2 linked regions of the Sporomusa sphaeroides DSM 2875 genome follow. The protein of the gene in region 2 interacts with the protein of the main gene of each other region in a pairwise test. Links are inferred from orthologs where the notes say so. Each region holds a gene or a part of one and is shown on either strand. Other genes may lie near its edges.

Region 1 (7,255 bases), 700 kb from region 2 along the record:
GCCTGCAGCAGTTGTTGCAATGCCGCAATTTTATTGTCTATTTCGTTTTGTCCGGGCCACCGGTTATGTTTATCCCGGATATATTCTAAGCTTGCCAAAGCAGCAATTTCGCCCTCGGCAAAACAGCCTGTCACATACTTTTGCGGGCAGCCGCCGGCTACGTCGCCGGCTGCGTAGAGTCCGTTAATGGTGGTTGCCCGTTTGGTGTCCACCCAGTACCCGCTGGCCGTATGTCCACCCACAATGTAAGGCTCGGTTCCCTCAATCTCTACATTTTCTGAAGCAGGTCCCTGCCGCTCAAGCCATCGCAGCGTCTGGGACGGAGCCATATTCAGATAGGCTTTATATAATTCGTCCTCCTGTTTCGGAGAAATGGCTTTCGTTTGCAAAAAGCAGGGCCCTCTGCCGTTTCTATTTTCCATGACGGTAGAATACAGGCGGTTGGCAGTGCTCATATTGCCATATTGCTGTTCATATTCTTCCCCTTGGCTGTTTACCTGCGGTGCGCCAACACCCTGGGCAATCGTGCCGGTGGGGGCGATGGTGTCCTTACACCGCAAAGCAATAAAACGCATTTCAAAGGTGGTCATTTCCGCACCTGCCCTGATTCCCATGGCATAACCTGCGCCGGTATTAAATGGACTGTACCACATTTTATGCCGGGAAAAACCGGGATTATTAGGCCGATAAAGCCCGGCGGCTCCGCCGGTGGCACAGATTACAGCCTTTGCCGAGATAACGTAAAAAGTGGGAGAATCCAGGGAAAACCCGTACGCGCCTGCTACTGCGCCATCCTTGATAATGTAATCAACAATATTAATCCGGTTTATTACGGTAACGCGCGGACTGTTCAGCACGGCTTCCGCCAGCAGCGGTTTTATATTCTCACCATTGATTTTGATATTTCTGGTTCCCCGGGCAGCATACTCGCCGTGCTCATCTTTTTGTATCACCAGCCCAAGACCTTCCATTTTACGGGTGACTTGATTAAACCGCTCTGCCGCCGTATAGACAAGATCTTCTCTGACCACACCGGCAGCATCATTTTTGACATAATTAAGGTAGGTTTCCGGTGTTTGACCTTTGACAATATAAGCGTTCAGGGCATTAACACCGGCTGCCAGACAACCGCTGCGCTTGATATTGGCCTTTTCGGCAATAATGACTTTTGCCGCAGCCTTCCCGGCAATAGTTATGGCAGCAAAACAGCCTGCCGTCCCGCCGCCAATAATGAGAATATCTGTTTCCAGACGTTTTTCCGCTACATTCATACCTTCACACTGCTTTCCCATTCGCTGAATTCATCTCCCCCAAATCAATGCCGGAAGAACGGTTGACATTAGATAACATAATCTTCAGGGATAAATATTCGAAGATCTTTAGGTTTGACAAATACTTGCTCACCTAACTTTATATTGAGTTCCCGGAATCGTTCTTTACTTAATTCTACTTCCACGAAATCGCCGGTATCTTCCCTTTTTAATTCCAGATGGACAGTCGGCCCTACGGCCCGAATATACAGAATACGTGCCGGAATAAACTCCTGCCCCTTGCCTTCCCGTTCCACTTCAATGTTATAAGGACGCACAAAGCTTACGGCCTGTGTATCCAGCGTATCAATATGATCAGGTGCTGCCAGTTCAATTGAGCCAAGACTGATCCGGCCTCGATGAATGCGCCCGCGGAATAAATTTACGTTTCCTAAAAAGTCGTATACAAACGGACTGTTCGGGTGTTCATACACTTCCTCAGGTGTCCCCAGTTGTTCAATCCGGCCATTGTTAAGGATTACGATGCGGTCTGCTACATCCAGCGCCTCTTCCTGATCATGGGTAACAAACACACTGGTAACATGAAGTTCGTCATGCAATTGTCTAAGCCAGCGCCGTAATTCTTTCCGCACTTTGGCATCCAAAGCGCCAAACGGTTCATCTAAAAGCAGCACCTGCGGTTCAACGGCAAGCGCTCTGGCCAGTGCCACCCGCTGCCGCTGCCCGCCGGACAACTGGGTTGGGTAACGGTGAGCCATACCCTCGAGCTTAACCAGACTCAATAGTTTTTGTACCTTTGCCTGAATCTCGGTTTTTGCAGGACGCAATTTGCTTGGGCGGACATGTAAGCCAAAAGCAATATTATCAAAAACAGTCATATGGCGGAATAATGCATAATGCTGAAAAACAAACCCTACCTGCCGTTGTTGGACATTTCTTTGGGCGGTATCTTCACCATTGAAGAGGATTGAACCCTGATCGGCCAGCTCTAAACCGGCGATGATTCGCAGCAACGTCGTTTTGCCTGAACCGGACGGCCCTAAAAGGGCCACAAGTTCGCCTGTTGGAATTGTCAGATTGATATCTTTCAAGGCTGTAAACGAACCAAACTGCTTATGTATATTAATGATCTCAATACTCATTACTTTACCTCCCCGTACACACTACTCAGCTAACTCCTGGCTTTGCTGCTGCACTTCCCATTCGGCAATGTTTTTTACAACTAAGGTTATGATGGCCAGCAGCGTCATCAGGGAAGCCACGGCAAATGCCGCAACAAACTGGTATTCATTATATAAAATTTCAACATGCAGCGGCATGGTGTTGGTAAGGCCGCGAATATGTCCTGAAACAACCGATACCGCACCGAATTCACCCACTGCCCTCGCACTTGTAAGAATAACGCCGTAAATCAGCCCCCATTTGATATTGGGTAAGGTAACATGCCAAAAAGTTTTCCAGCCGTTCGCGCCTAAAGTTAATGCCGCCTCTTCCTCGGCTGTTCCCTGAGCCTGCATCAGTGGTATTAGTTCGCGGGCAATAAAAGGGAAAGTAACAAAAACTGTGGCCAAAACAATCCCCGGCACAGCAAAAATAATCTTGATATCGTGGGCAGCCAGCCACGGGCCGAAGATACCCGGTTTGCCAAACAAGAATACAAAAATCAGTCCGGCAATAACCGGCGAAACAGCAAACGGCAGGTCAATCAGTGTGATTAGAAAGTTTCTGCCTCTGAACTCAAATTTGGCTATTGCCCAGGCCGCCGTCAGCCCAAACAGTGTATTAAGCGGTACAGCAATGCTTACTGTCAGCAGCGTAAGCTTAATAGCAGCCAACGCATCCGGTTCTGTAATGGCTTTAACATACAATGCCAAGCCTTGTTCAAATGCTTTTACAAATACGGCAATGACAGGAACAATCAGCATTAACCCCAGAAATGCGAGGGCAAGGGCAATAAGCAGCCAGCGAACCAATGGCAGTTCGGTTGTTGAGCCGGGAGTTTGCCGTATAGTTTTTGACCGCAGTGCTATATTACTGGCCATAAGGTGTCGCGCCTCCTTCTATCCGATGGCCAACTCGCTCTAAGACTCCCGCTTCTATAAGCGTGATTTATACCCCTACGGGCACAGGCGAGCGAGTAAGCCCCTGGATAATTCCGACTAGGATTCAGCTGGAGTAAAACTCCACCTGAATCAAGTCTACATTTATAATCAGCCATGCCGTCTCCCCTGCCACCACTGCAAAAGGTTAATTACGAACAGCAGGATAAATGAAACAAACAGCATAACCGCCGCTATGGCACTGGCACCGCTGTAGTCATATTGCTCAAGCTTAGTCATAATCAGCAGCGGCGTAATCTCGGTTTTCATCGGCATATTGCCTGAGATAAACACAACTGATCCATATTCCCCCAAAGCCCGGGCAAACGCCAGCGCAAACCCGGTCAAGAGGGCTGGGAATATCTCCGGCAAGATAATCCTGGTAAAAGTTTGCAGGCGACCAGCCCCCAAGCTGGCCGCCGCTTCTTCTACTTCTTTGTCTAATGTTTGCAGGACAGGTTGAACCATGCGCACCACAAACGGCAATCCAATAAAGGTAAGGGCTATGACAACCCCCAGAGGCGAGTAGGCGCCTTTGATGCCAAGTAAGGCCAAATGGCTGCCAATCCAGCCGTTTGGAGCATACAGCGTGGTTAATGTAATACCGGCAACGGCGGTAGGAAGAGCAAATGGCAGGTCAACAAGTCCATCGATAATTCGTTTGCCGGGAAACGAATAGCGTACCAGTACCCAGGCTACCAATAAGCCAAATATGGCGTTTATGGAGGCGGCAATCAGGGATGCGCCAAAACTGAGTTTATAGGATGCCACCAGTCTCGGAGCTGTGACTATTTCCCAAAACTCTGCCCACCCTATTCCAGCTGCCGTAAGAATAATGGTAGATAACGGAATCAATACTAGGAGCCCAATATATAACATGGTAAAGCCCATAGTGAGTCCAAAACCCGGCAGGATGCTATGTTTCGTTATAGTAAGGGATTTAAGACTCATGATTATTCCCCACTTCGTTATTGTTTGGCTTTTGGTTCATAAATTTGATCAAAAATGCCGCCATCTTTAAAGTGCTTGTTATGAGCCTCTGTCCAGCCACCAAGTTCAGCTATCGTAAACAGGCTGAGCTTAGGGAACTGGTTAGCATATTTGGCAGCAACAGCCTCTGCCCGCGGTCGGTAGTAATGTTTAGCAGCAAGCTCCTGTCCCTGGTCGGTATAGAGATATTGGAGATACGCCTCAGCTATCTGCCGGGTTCCCTTTTTATCGACTACTTTATCGACCACTGCGACAGGCGGTTCAGCCAGAATACTTAAGGAAGGCGCTATGATTTCAAATTTGTCTTTACCTAATTCCTTTTCTGCCAGTAAGGCTTCATTTTCCCATGCCAGCAGGACATCACCTATGCCGCGTTCCACAAAAGTGGTGGTTGAGCCCCGGGCTCCGGTATCAAGCACCGGTACATTTTGATATAGTTTGGTTAAAAATTCTTTGGCCTTAGTTTCATCATTATTATTTTGCTTCAACGAGTATCCCCAGGCTGCCAGATGGTTCCAGCGGGCTCCGCCGGAGGTTTTCGGGTTGGGAGTAATAACGGCTATCCCTGGTTTAACCAAATCATCCCAGTCTTTGATATTCTTGGGATTTCCCTTGCGCACCAAAAAGACGATGGTGGATGTATAAGGAGTAGAGTTCTGTGCCAGGCGTTTTTGCCAATCGGCTGAAATAATTCCGGTTTGCGCTACCGCATCGATGTCTGGCGCTAAAGCTAATGTCACAACATCGGCTTCAATACCTTCACGCACCGCACGCGCCTGAGCGCCCGAACCACCATGAGACTGCTGAATGGTAACAGTTTGGCCGGTTTTGGCTTTCCATTGGCTGGCGAAGGATTCATTAAAATCCTTGTATAATTCGCGGGTTGGGTCATAAGAAACGTTGAGCAGCGTAACCGGCTGAGCAGCCGGCTTCCCTTTATCGGCTGCGGCCTCTTGCTTGCCGCAGCCTGCCAGGCTGGCTACCATAAGCGACAAAGCAGCAATGAGAAGATAGATTTTCACAGATTTTGGCCTTGGTTTTGCACCTAATTGAAACATGACAATCTCCCCTTATAAATTATTATTTCAGCCCAGTAGTCTGCCAAGTCTAAAGCTATAGGATGAATTGCGCGAGATTTTTTGTCCAGCAAGGCGGAGGAACCGCGCATATCGGACATATGTAAGGTGACGACAACGAAGTTGGGCGGAAAATCTCGCGACAAGAACACCATAGATTTAGGCTTGGTGGACTACCAGTATTACCTGAACATATAACCGCGGAAAATAAAAATGGCTAACTACTTGTTAGTAGTTAGCCTCCAGTTTTCTGGTGAGCCGTTCATATTTAATTTTTTCATCATTATAGCTGGTGCAGCCTGTATAGTCAAGAACTTTTTTCAAAGTCTGTGAGTTGGCCTGTCAGAAAGCCAGGGAGCGGTGCGAACAATACTGTTATGCCTTTTCAGCATCAGGCCGCAAAGCAGCTCCAGTTCTTGCATAAGCTCCTCCCCCGCAATCCCTTCCTGGGGTAATCGTAACGCATCACAAATTTTCCTGATTCGATCGCAGATTTCATCTTCGGTCATTCTTCCTCCTCCTCGCTAGTTTGTGGGAAAATTAATCCAGCTGTGCAGGAAATATCTTCCCTGATCACTAACTTAAGAGTAATACGGAGCTGTGACAAAACTATGACAAAACTTAGAAAACCAATAAGACCAGTGAGCCGTCGATGTGAAAGCATAAAGAATAGAGGGAATTTTTTTGAAGGCGAGGTGGTACTGTGGAAAGAGTCGAACCTATCCAGCCGATAAGGCGGGTGTTACCTATCCGGAAAGCCCTGCCCGATTATTTTGACTTGGAAATGCAGCATCAAAGCAGGCAAAAACGGCAGGTAAAAACAAAAAAGTCCCTGAAAAACAACTCCAAGCCGGAATCTAACCAGCAGCAGCCTGCCAATGAAGCCGGCATCGGCCATCGCGTCGATTATAAAGCTTAGGTACTAGCAGTTATTGACAACTGGCAAAACAGACTTTATACTAATCCTGAAACGGAATACTAAAACTGATTCAGTATGTGGATTTTTCTAGAGAACTTCTCTATTTTCGCCACACAAATGCCTTATTGGCTATTTGTGTGGCTTTTTTGCATACAAAAAAGGAGGCTTTGTTATGAAATTCTGGCATTATGCTCTCATTGTTTTCCTGGGAGGCTGCTGTTATGGGATATTATCGACCTTTGTTAAGCTGGCCTATGCTACAGGGTTCACCGTGAATGCAGTAACCGGGGGACAGTATTTTTTCGGGACGGTGCTGGCGTGGCTGGTTGTTTTATTTACGAAAAAGCAAAAGTTAACAGGCAAGCAAACGGTAAAGCTGCTGTTATCAGGAATTCCCTCCGGCTTAACAGGCATATTTTATTTCCAGTCTCTGCAAACCCTGGATGCCTCGCTGGCTATTATTTTTTTGTTTCAATTTGTGTGGATCGGTACATTGTTTGAGTGGGTGTTGCAGAAAAAACGGCCAGCACTCATAAAGCTCATTTCCATTGCAATCCTGCTGATTGGTTCTGTTTTAGCCGCCAATATTCTGTTTCAGGAACGCGCGGCTCTCTCCTGGCAAGGCACCCTATGGGGCATGTTGGCCGCATTAACCTTTGCCGCGTTCATTTTCCTGAGCGGCTCTGTTGAAAAGAAAACTCCCCCGATGTTAAAAAGCGCGCTGCTTGCTACAGGGGCTGCCATAACTGTCTTTATCGTATTTCCCCCAACATTTTTGTTTGATGTTACGGTGTTAACAGGCTTGATTCCTTATGGATTGTTACTTGGCGTGTTTGGGGTTGTTCTGCCGCCGCTGTTGTTCTCTATTGGCATGCCCCATGTTGGCTCAGGACTCGGTAC
Region 2 (7,395 bases):
GGCATGGATCGCCTGGGACTTAAAGAAAAGCCCAAGACGATTCCTGAAAAGCAAGCGGCGGCTGCTGTTGGGCAGGGAATTTTGCTGCACATTTACGAGAAAATGTTTGGTGAATACGGTCAGATTGTTGCCCAGGTATTATTAACACGCGCCGACTCTGTTAATCGCAAGCGGTATACTAACTCCCGCAACACATTAATGGCGCTCCTCAATCAGGGCGTCATTCCCATTATTAACGAAAACGACGCAGTTGCCATTGATGAATTGAAAATTGGTGATAATGACACACTTTCCGCCATGGTAGCCAGCATTATTGACGCCGACTTGCTGATCATTTTGTCCGATGTGGAAGGCGTTTACACCGCCAATCCTCAGACAGACCCACAGGCCACTCTGCTTGATGAAATTATGGATATTACCCCGGCGATTGAAGAGTTGGCAGGCGGACCAGGCACTCTTCGGGGAACAGGCGGTATGTATACCAAAATACAGGCAGCGAAAATTGCCGTTAATTCCGGGGTAACCATGGTGATTGCCTCCGGCGGCCGGGATGGTGTAGTTCGTGAGGTACTGCAAGGCCATAGGGTAGGCACGATTTTTATTTCCAAAGAAAATCGCCTGCAAATTCGTAAACGCTGGCTGGCTTTTGGCGCCGGCGTGAGCGGCAAGGTAAAAGTTGATAAAGGGTGTGAACAGGCACTGCTAAAGGGCGGCTCCAGCCTGCTGGCTGCCGGAATAACAGCCGTGGACGGTGACTTTGAGCTAGGCAACACCATCAGTATCGTAAGTGACTGTGGGCGGGAACTGGCGCGAGGCATTACCAATTACGGTGCTGATGATGTGAAAAAAGTCATGGGGGTTCACACCCATGAAATTAGTCAGATACTTGGCTCTAAACCCTATGATGAGATTGTACACCGCGACAACCTGGTATTACTGGTATAGAGAGACTAACTATTAAAAGTCAAGCCCGAAATTGAGGATGGTGGACAAAAAACAGATGGTTCCAAAAAGGGTATAGCAAAGCAGACGTCCACAGGACGCCATGCGGGCTATCGAGAGAGAATCAGGCTGCCAGACGATAAGGCTCGCCGGATTTCACCAGAGCATAAATGAGCCGCACCAGCTTCTTGGCAGCATGAGAGATGGCCACATTGTAATGCTTTCCCTCGGCGCGTTTCCTGGCGAGGTAAGCGGCAAAGACAGGGTCCCAAAGGCAAACAAATTTTGTGGCATTGAAGATGGCATAGCGTAGGTATCTGGAGCCGCGCTTCTCCATATGGGCATAGCAATTTTTAAGCTGCCCGGATTGGTAGGTAGAGGGCGACAGGCCGGCATAGGCCAAAATCTTGTCAGGGGAATCAAAGCGTGAAAAGTCACCCACCTCAGACAGAATCATAGCCCCCATCCTGTAGCCAATGCCGGGAATCGTGGTAATAGGCGAAAGCATCTTGTCCATGATGCGTTGGATGACCTGTTCAATTTCCGCAATCTCGGCATCGAGTTCACGGATGAGCCGGATGGTATGCCGCAGTTCCAGTGATTTCGCGGTCGTCACAGAGCCAATCGATTGCCTGGCGGCTTCACGTATCTCTATGGCTTTGTCCCGTCCGTAACGGCCTTTGGAGGATTCGGCAAGCAAATGGGTGAGCCGCGTCAGATGTGCCGCTGCAATCTGCTTAGCCCCCGGGAACTCATCGAGCAAGGCGTAAACAGAGGCCATATGGAGTGACGATACCAGCTTTTCCAGCTCCGGGAACAGGATGCATACCAGCCTGGCAATTGAGGACTTCAGCTTAGCGCGTACCTTCACCTTGTCGAACCGGTATCTGGTGAGTGACTTTAGCTCCTCATTGTGGTAAGCTGTGTCTGTGTAGGGCTTGAGGCCCACATCAGACATGAGCATAGCCGCAATTGTTCGCGCATCGACACGGTCAGTCTTCGTCTTTCGCAGGGTGAGGCTTTTCCGGTAAAGATTGGTGTGCAAGGGGTTAATGACATAGGTGTCCAGACCATTGTCAAGGAGAAACCCGAGAATGTTGTAGCTGTAGTGTCCGGTAGCCTCAAGCCCTACCTTTATTTTGTCCAGGGGCAAAGAACAGGCACGGATTTTTTCCAACAGGTAGCCAAATCCTTCCATGCTGTTTTGGATGGTGAACACATTTGCAAGGACTTTACCCTCCGAACTGATGATGAAGCAGTCGTGTTTATCCTTAGCGACATCAATCCCGACACAAATCATAGCAAGACCTCCAACGGTATTATTTGATGCTGTACCCACAGAACACTTTGCTCTTGTAACCTTGTTCTACATCAACCGTCTGGCGGTATCTAACTGATTAACAAACCTGCAAAGGGCTGCGGTTGGAGCCTCTCTTGAACCATCTGGTGGTAGGAGATAAAACCAATCCACAGCATCCCTTACAGTGTAGCATATAGCCCTTGGAGAGGGGCTCTAATAACTACTACTCTATAATACAAGGAGACAAGGTATGGATTACATAACTGAACTCACCGAAAAAGGCGGCAAAGCTAAGCTCGCAGCCCGCAAACTGGCGACATTATCTACTGCGGTGAAAAACCAGGCACTCTTGGCGATGGCAGCAGCGTTGGCAGACAATCAGGCAGTAATTATTGCCGCCAATGCCAAAGATATTGCGCAAGCAAGGGAAAATGGCATGGCTAAACCCCTCGTTGACCGGCTGATGCTTGATGAAACCAGAATCAAAGCCATAGCTGACGGCTTACGGCAAATTGCGGCACTGCCAGACCCTGTCGGGGAGAGTATCAGCGGCTGGCTGCGGCCTAATGGCCTTAAGGTCACAAAAATGAGGGTGCCATTAGGGGTTATTGGTATTATTTATGAAGCCCGCCCCAATGTTACGGTAGATGCTGCCGGACTTTGCCTAAAAGCCGGTAATGCCGTTATTTTGCGCGGCGGCTCGGAAGCCATCCATTCGAATACTGCTATTGCGTCCATCCTGGCCAATGCCGCGCAGGCGGCCGGCGTACCGGCAGGAGCCATTCAGCTTATCGAGACCACTGACCGTTTGGCTGTCACTGCCATGCTTAAGCTTAATCAATATTTGGATGTAATTATCCCCAGAGGCGGGGCCGGGCTGATTAAGACTGTTGTTGAAAACAGCACGGTACCTGTTATTGAAACAGGTACAGGTGTCTGTCATACCTTTGTCGATGCTGCGGCTGATCTTACCATGGCTCAGGACATTGCCTTCAATGCCAAGGTTTCGCGACCGGGCGTGTGTAATGCCATGGAGACTTTGCTGGTTCATGAAAAAATCGCGCCTCAGTTCCTGCCTGCCATGCTGGAACGGTATATCCAAGCCGGTGTTGAAATAAGGGGCTGCACCCAGACTATGACATATCATACCGCTGTTAAGCCAGCGACAGAAGCAGACTGGGCGGCCGAATTTCTGGATCTTATTCTGGCAGTACGGGTAGTCGGCAGTTTGGATATGGCGCTGGATCATATTGCAGCATACAGCACGCGGCACTCGGAAGCCATTGTCACCTGCGACTATGACAATGCTAACCGCTTCCAGCAGGAGGTCGATGCTGCTGCCGTATATGTTAACGCCTCAACCCGGTTTACCGATGGTTTTGAGTTTGGGTTTGGCGCTGAAATCGGCATAAGTACTCAGAAGCTTCACGCCAGAGGGCCGATGGGGCTGCCGGAGTTGACCAGCATTAAATATATAGTAAACGGCAATGGGCAAATACGATAGTTTGGCATAGCAGGCACTGATGAATAAGCTAAAACAGCTGTCAGGTTATTATTATGCTGTAATGAATTATTTGCGTACGCCAAAGGGACGGCATGACGCTGTTGATTATGCGCAGGCAGCCGCCCTTATCGCCACAGTAGCTGGCATAGTGTGGTTCATCATAACATGTAGCCGATGACTGACCGCGCTGAGACTCACGCTTCTCCAGGCAAGAGTAAGAGCGATTAAGTCTCCGGATAAAAGCAGCCAAGCTTTGTGGTGCAGCACTTAAATATCTTTTCATGGTGACAAGCATTTGCTATAATGAAAGTGAATTTGGATTTTTTGGATATTTTGAAAGGCAGATACTATGGTGTGCGCAACAGCTAAAGTAGGTATTATGGGTGGGACCTTTGACCCTATTCATGTCGGTCATTTAGTAACGGCGGAAGCTGTCCGTATTGAATACAACCTGGATAAAGTCTTATTTATTCCTGCCAGCAATCCGCCGCATAAACAAGAATCACTGGTTACGCCAGCCATCCACCGTTATATTATGACAGTGATGGCTACTTATTCTAATCCCCATTTTTTTGTGTCAGGCATTGAACTTGAGCGTTCCGGTCCCTCCTATACGGTTGATACTGTCAGAGCATTAATTGATTGCTATGGTGCCAGTACCGAATTTTATTTTATTACCGGTGCCGACGCGGTAAAAGATTTGCCCACATGGCGGCATATCGACCAGCTTCTGGATTTATGTTTCTTTGTGGCCGCTACCCGGCCGGGCTGCATCAGTTATATTGATCAGGTAATAAAACAGTTTGGCGCCAAAGGACGCCGCAGCATTCAGCGGCTGGCCACACCGGAGCTTGAAATATCTTCAACCGATATTCGTGAACGGGTGAAGAAGGGGCGGTCGATTAAATATATCGTGCCGGAAAGTGTGGAAGCTTACATCTACAAGGAAGGCTTGTACCGATAGTAGTCCGCCAATTTAAAAAGGTAGAATCAGGCAGGCATAAATACCGTGCTTTTGCAAATAATGTTAACGTAAAACTTATTTTGTTTAAAAGTATCCTGAGGTAACGGAGGTGATTCCCTTTGGCAAAAACACTTTATGTCGGCAATCTGCCCTGGACTACTACAGACACAGAGCTTGCAGATACTTTCCGCCCACATGGTTCTGTAATTTCGAGCAGAATCATCACGGATAAGGAAACAGGACGTTCCCGTGGGTTTGGGTTTGTAGAAGTAGAGGACGCTGATGCCGACAAAATGATCGAGGCTATGAATGGTTCTCAAGTCGGCGGCCGGCAAATCGTTGTCAATGAAGCTAAGCCACGGCAAGGGTAAAAGGCCGGTGTAGCAGCTTGTAGTTTATAATAAACTGTAACCCTATATATTAACCTCCTATATATTTAGGAGGTTTTTTATTTGCCTCTTTCAGCAAAGCCAGCAGTTTATTGCACAACCTGCCTGCAATTGTTGGATACTATATATGTAAGAGGATTTTTGCAAAAAACTGCCGAATTTTATCTGATGACTAACCCGCTCTAAGACTCCCGTCTTCTAAAAGTGGGAGTTTAAGAGCGGTTATGCCCCTGGATAATAGCGACTAACCTTCAGATGGGGTTTAAAACCCCACCCTGAAGCTAAGTCTACTTTATAATAAGAACAACAAGGTGGTGTCAAATCATGGAGTATAACCAGGCTATGGACAAGCTGTCACAAGTATTGTCTGCCAAACGCTTTCAACATTCATTGGGAGTAAGTCAGACTGCCGGTGAACTTGCCGGCAGATTTGGCGTAGATGTACAAACAGCCCGCCTGGCCGGGCTGTTGCATGACTGTGCCCGCAACATTTCCAGCGATAGCCTATTGCAAAAGGCAGAAGCTTTTGCTATAGTGATGAATGATGTCGAACGTTGCCAACCCGTGTTATTGCACGCGCCGGTCGGCGCGTTTCTGGCCAACACGGAATATGGGGTCGATGATCCTGATATTCTGGCTGCCATTAGGCTTCATACTACTGGCGGGCGTACTATGTCAACCTTGGCAAAAATCATTTATCTGGCTGATTGTATAGAACCGGGCAGGAAGTTTCCCGGGGTAGACAAGCTTCGCCGTTTAGCTGACGCCGATCTTAATGCGGCTTTGCTTGCCGCCTTTGATCAGTCCCTTTACTATGTTATTGAGCAAGGCTTGCTTATACATCCGGCCACAATAGAAGGCCGTAATTATTTATTACAAAGATAAAGAAAACACGGCTTGCGCCGAGCCTTTGGCGGCGGTGGAAGCCGATGTTGGTCCTGTTAATCTCTTGGAGAGGAGATGATACCATGAATGAAGCAGACAATAGAACAAAGCAGCGGCGACGCAAAATTCGCTGGGATCGCATTCTTATTCTGCTGGTGCTGCTGCTGCTGGCGGTAGTGGCTATTGCGGGAGCCACTGTTTATGCATACCTTAGTATGGCTCGTGTACCGGCAGTAACGCCGGTGGTAAAGTCTACCGAACGTCCGCCGGAAACACTTAAGAACAGAGTCAATATCCTACTCCTAGGTCTTGATGATCAAGATCATGAAAACCCTTATGATAAGGCCAGACGATCAGATACCATGATGGTTGCCAGCCTTAATCCGGATGATGGCACAATCAATTTGTTGTCCCTGCCGCGTGACACTAAGGTGAACATCCCCGGACGCAAGGGCTATGACAAGCTTAACCATGCTTACGCTTATGGCGGCGCTGAACTTGCCCGCAGCACCGTGGAGCAGTTTTTGCATATTCCGGTTAATTATTATGTAGTAATTGACTGGCAGGCATTTATCAAAGTCATTGATATTTTAGGTGGTGTGGATCTTTACGTCGAGCATGATATGCACTATCGTGACCCTTATGCTGATCTTACGATAGATATTGATAAAGGCTATCAGCATTTAGATGGTGAAATGGCGGGGCAATATGTTCGATTCCGCAGTGATGAACTTGGTGATATTGGCCGGGTGCAGCGACAGCAGCGTTTTGTAAAAGCCCTGGCTAAAGAGACCATGCAGGTGGGCACTCTCTTAAAGGTACCCGCACTTGTCAGTACCCTTAATCAATATGTTGATACCGATATGTCGGTGATGACTATGGCCAAAGTAGCCAATAGTCTCAAAAGCTTTGACTCAAATAATTTTAATGCGGAAATGCTGCCAGGTGATTTTGCCACCATCGAAGGCTTGAGCTATTGGGTGCCGAATACCGAGCAGACAACACAGGTAATAGAAAAAATGTTTTTTTCTAAAAAGGCAGCCGATGGCATATCCAGGGATGGTTCAAGTCCGGCCAGCACCAGAAACAACTAAAATGTTCGAGGGTAAAGCTTATTTTTGAGGCTTTACCCTTTTTGGCAGGAAACTGGCCTGTCTGGTCCGAATAAAATAATTTTGGAAAGAAAAAGCTATAACGAAGAGTTTCCAGGAGGTAATGTTTAACCGATGATTGATAATCATAATTTAGCTGAATTAGTGGCCAAAGCTGCCAGCGACAAAAAAGCGCGTGACATCATTATTATGGATTTGCTGGGAATATCACCAGTTACTGACTCCTTTGTCATTTGCAGCGCTAATTCAACTACCCAAGTACAAGCCATTGCCGATAACATTGTGGAACAGATGGAAGA

The links.
Region 1: the proteins of SPSPH_RS07400 (region 2) and SPSPH_RS04190 interact in binary tests that used the Escherichia coli proteins (3 or more experiments, as listed by UniProt). The link is inferred for Sporomusa sphaeroides DSM 2875 from one-to-one orthologs.

What each region holds. Positions count from the first base shown.
Region 1 is NZ_CP146991.1:974,503-981,757, reverse strand. What follows is about bases 377-3,195. They hold SPSPH_RS04190 (sulfate/molybdate ABC transporter ATP-binding protein), read right to left. Parts: upstream 2,414-3,195; coding sequence 1,340-2,413; downstream 377-1,339. Other genes in these bases: cysW (sulfate ABC transporter permease subunit CysW), read right to left, coding at 2,435-3,195; SPSPH_RS04195 (adenylyl-sulfate reductase subunit alpha), read right to left, coding at 377-1,271. In the rest of the region: more of SPSPH_RS04195, read right to left, coding at 1-376; more of cysW, read right to left, coding at 3,196-3,313; sulfate ABC transporter permease subunit CysT, read right to left, coding at 3,482-4,321; SPSPH_RS04175 (sulfate ABC transporter substrate-binding protein), read right to left, coding at 4,339-5,418; SPSPH_RS04170 (hypothetical protein), read right to left, coding at 5,757-5,945; SPSPH_RS04165 (hypothetical protein), read left to right, coding at 6,140-6,355; SPSPH_RS04160 (EamA family transporter), read left to right, coding at 6,528-7,255. UniProt on the Escherichia coli protein: Part of the ABC transporter complex CysAWTP involved in sulfate/thiosulfate import. Responsible for energy coupling to the transport system.
Region 2 is NZ_CP146991.1:1,672,403-1,679,797, forward strand. The notes cover bases 1,661-4,619. They hold SPSPH_RS07400 (glutamate-5-semialdehyde dehydrogenase), read left to right. Parts: upstream 1,661-2,492; coding sequence 2,493-3,746; downstream 3,747-4,619. Other genes in these bases: SPSPH_RS07395 (IS110 family transposase), read right to left, coding at 1,661-2,242; SPSPH_RS07405 (hypothetical protein), read left to right, coding at 3,766-3,924; nadD (nicotinate-nucleotide adenylyltransferase), read left to right, coding at 4,096-4,619. Also shown: proB (glutamate 5-kinase), read left to right, coding at 1-945; more of SPSPH_RS07395, read right to left, coding at 1,067-1,660; more of nadD, read left to right, coding at 4,620-4,710; SPSPH_RS07415 (RNA recognition motif domain-containing protein), read left to right, coding at 4,830-5,081; bis(5'-nucleosyl)-tetraphosphatase (symmetrical) YqeK, read left to right, coding at 5,424-5,984; SPSPH_RS07425 (LCP family protein), read left to right, coding at 6,068-7,078; rsfS (ribosome silencing factor), read left to right, coding at 7,211-7,395. UniProt on the Escherichia coli protein: Catalyzes the NADPH-dependent reduction of L-glutamate 5-phosphate into L-glutamate 5-semialdehyde and phosphate. The product spontaneously undergoes cyclization to form 1-pyrroline-5-carboxylate.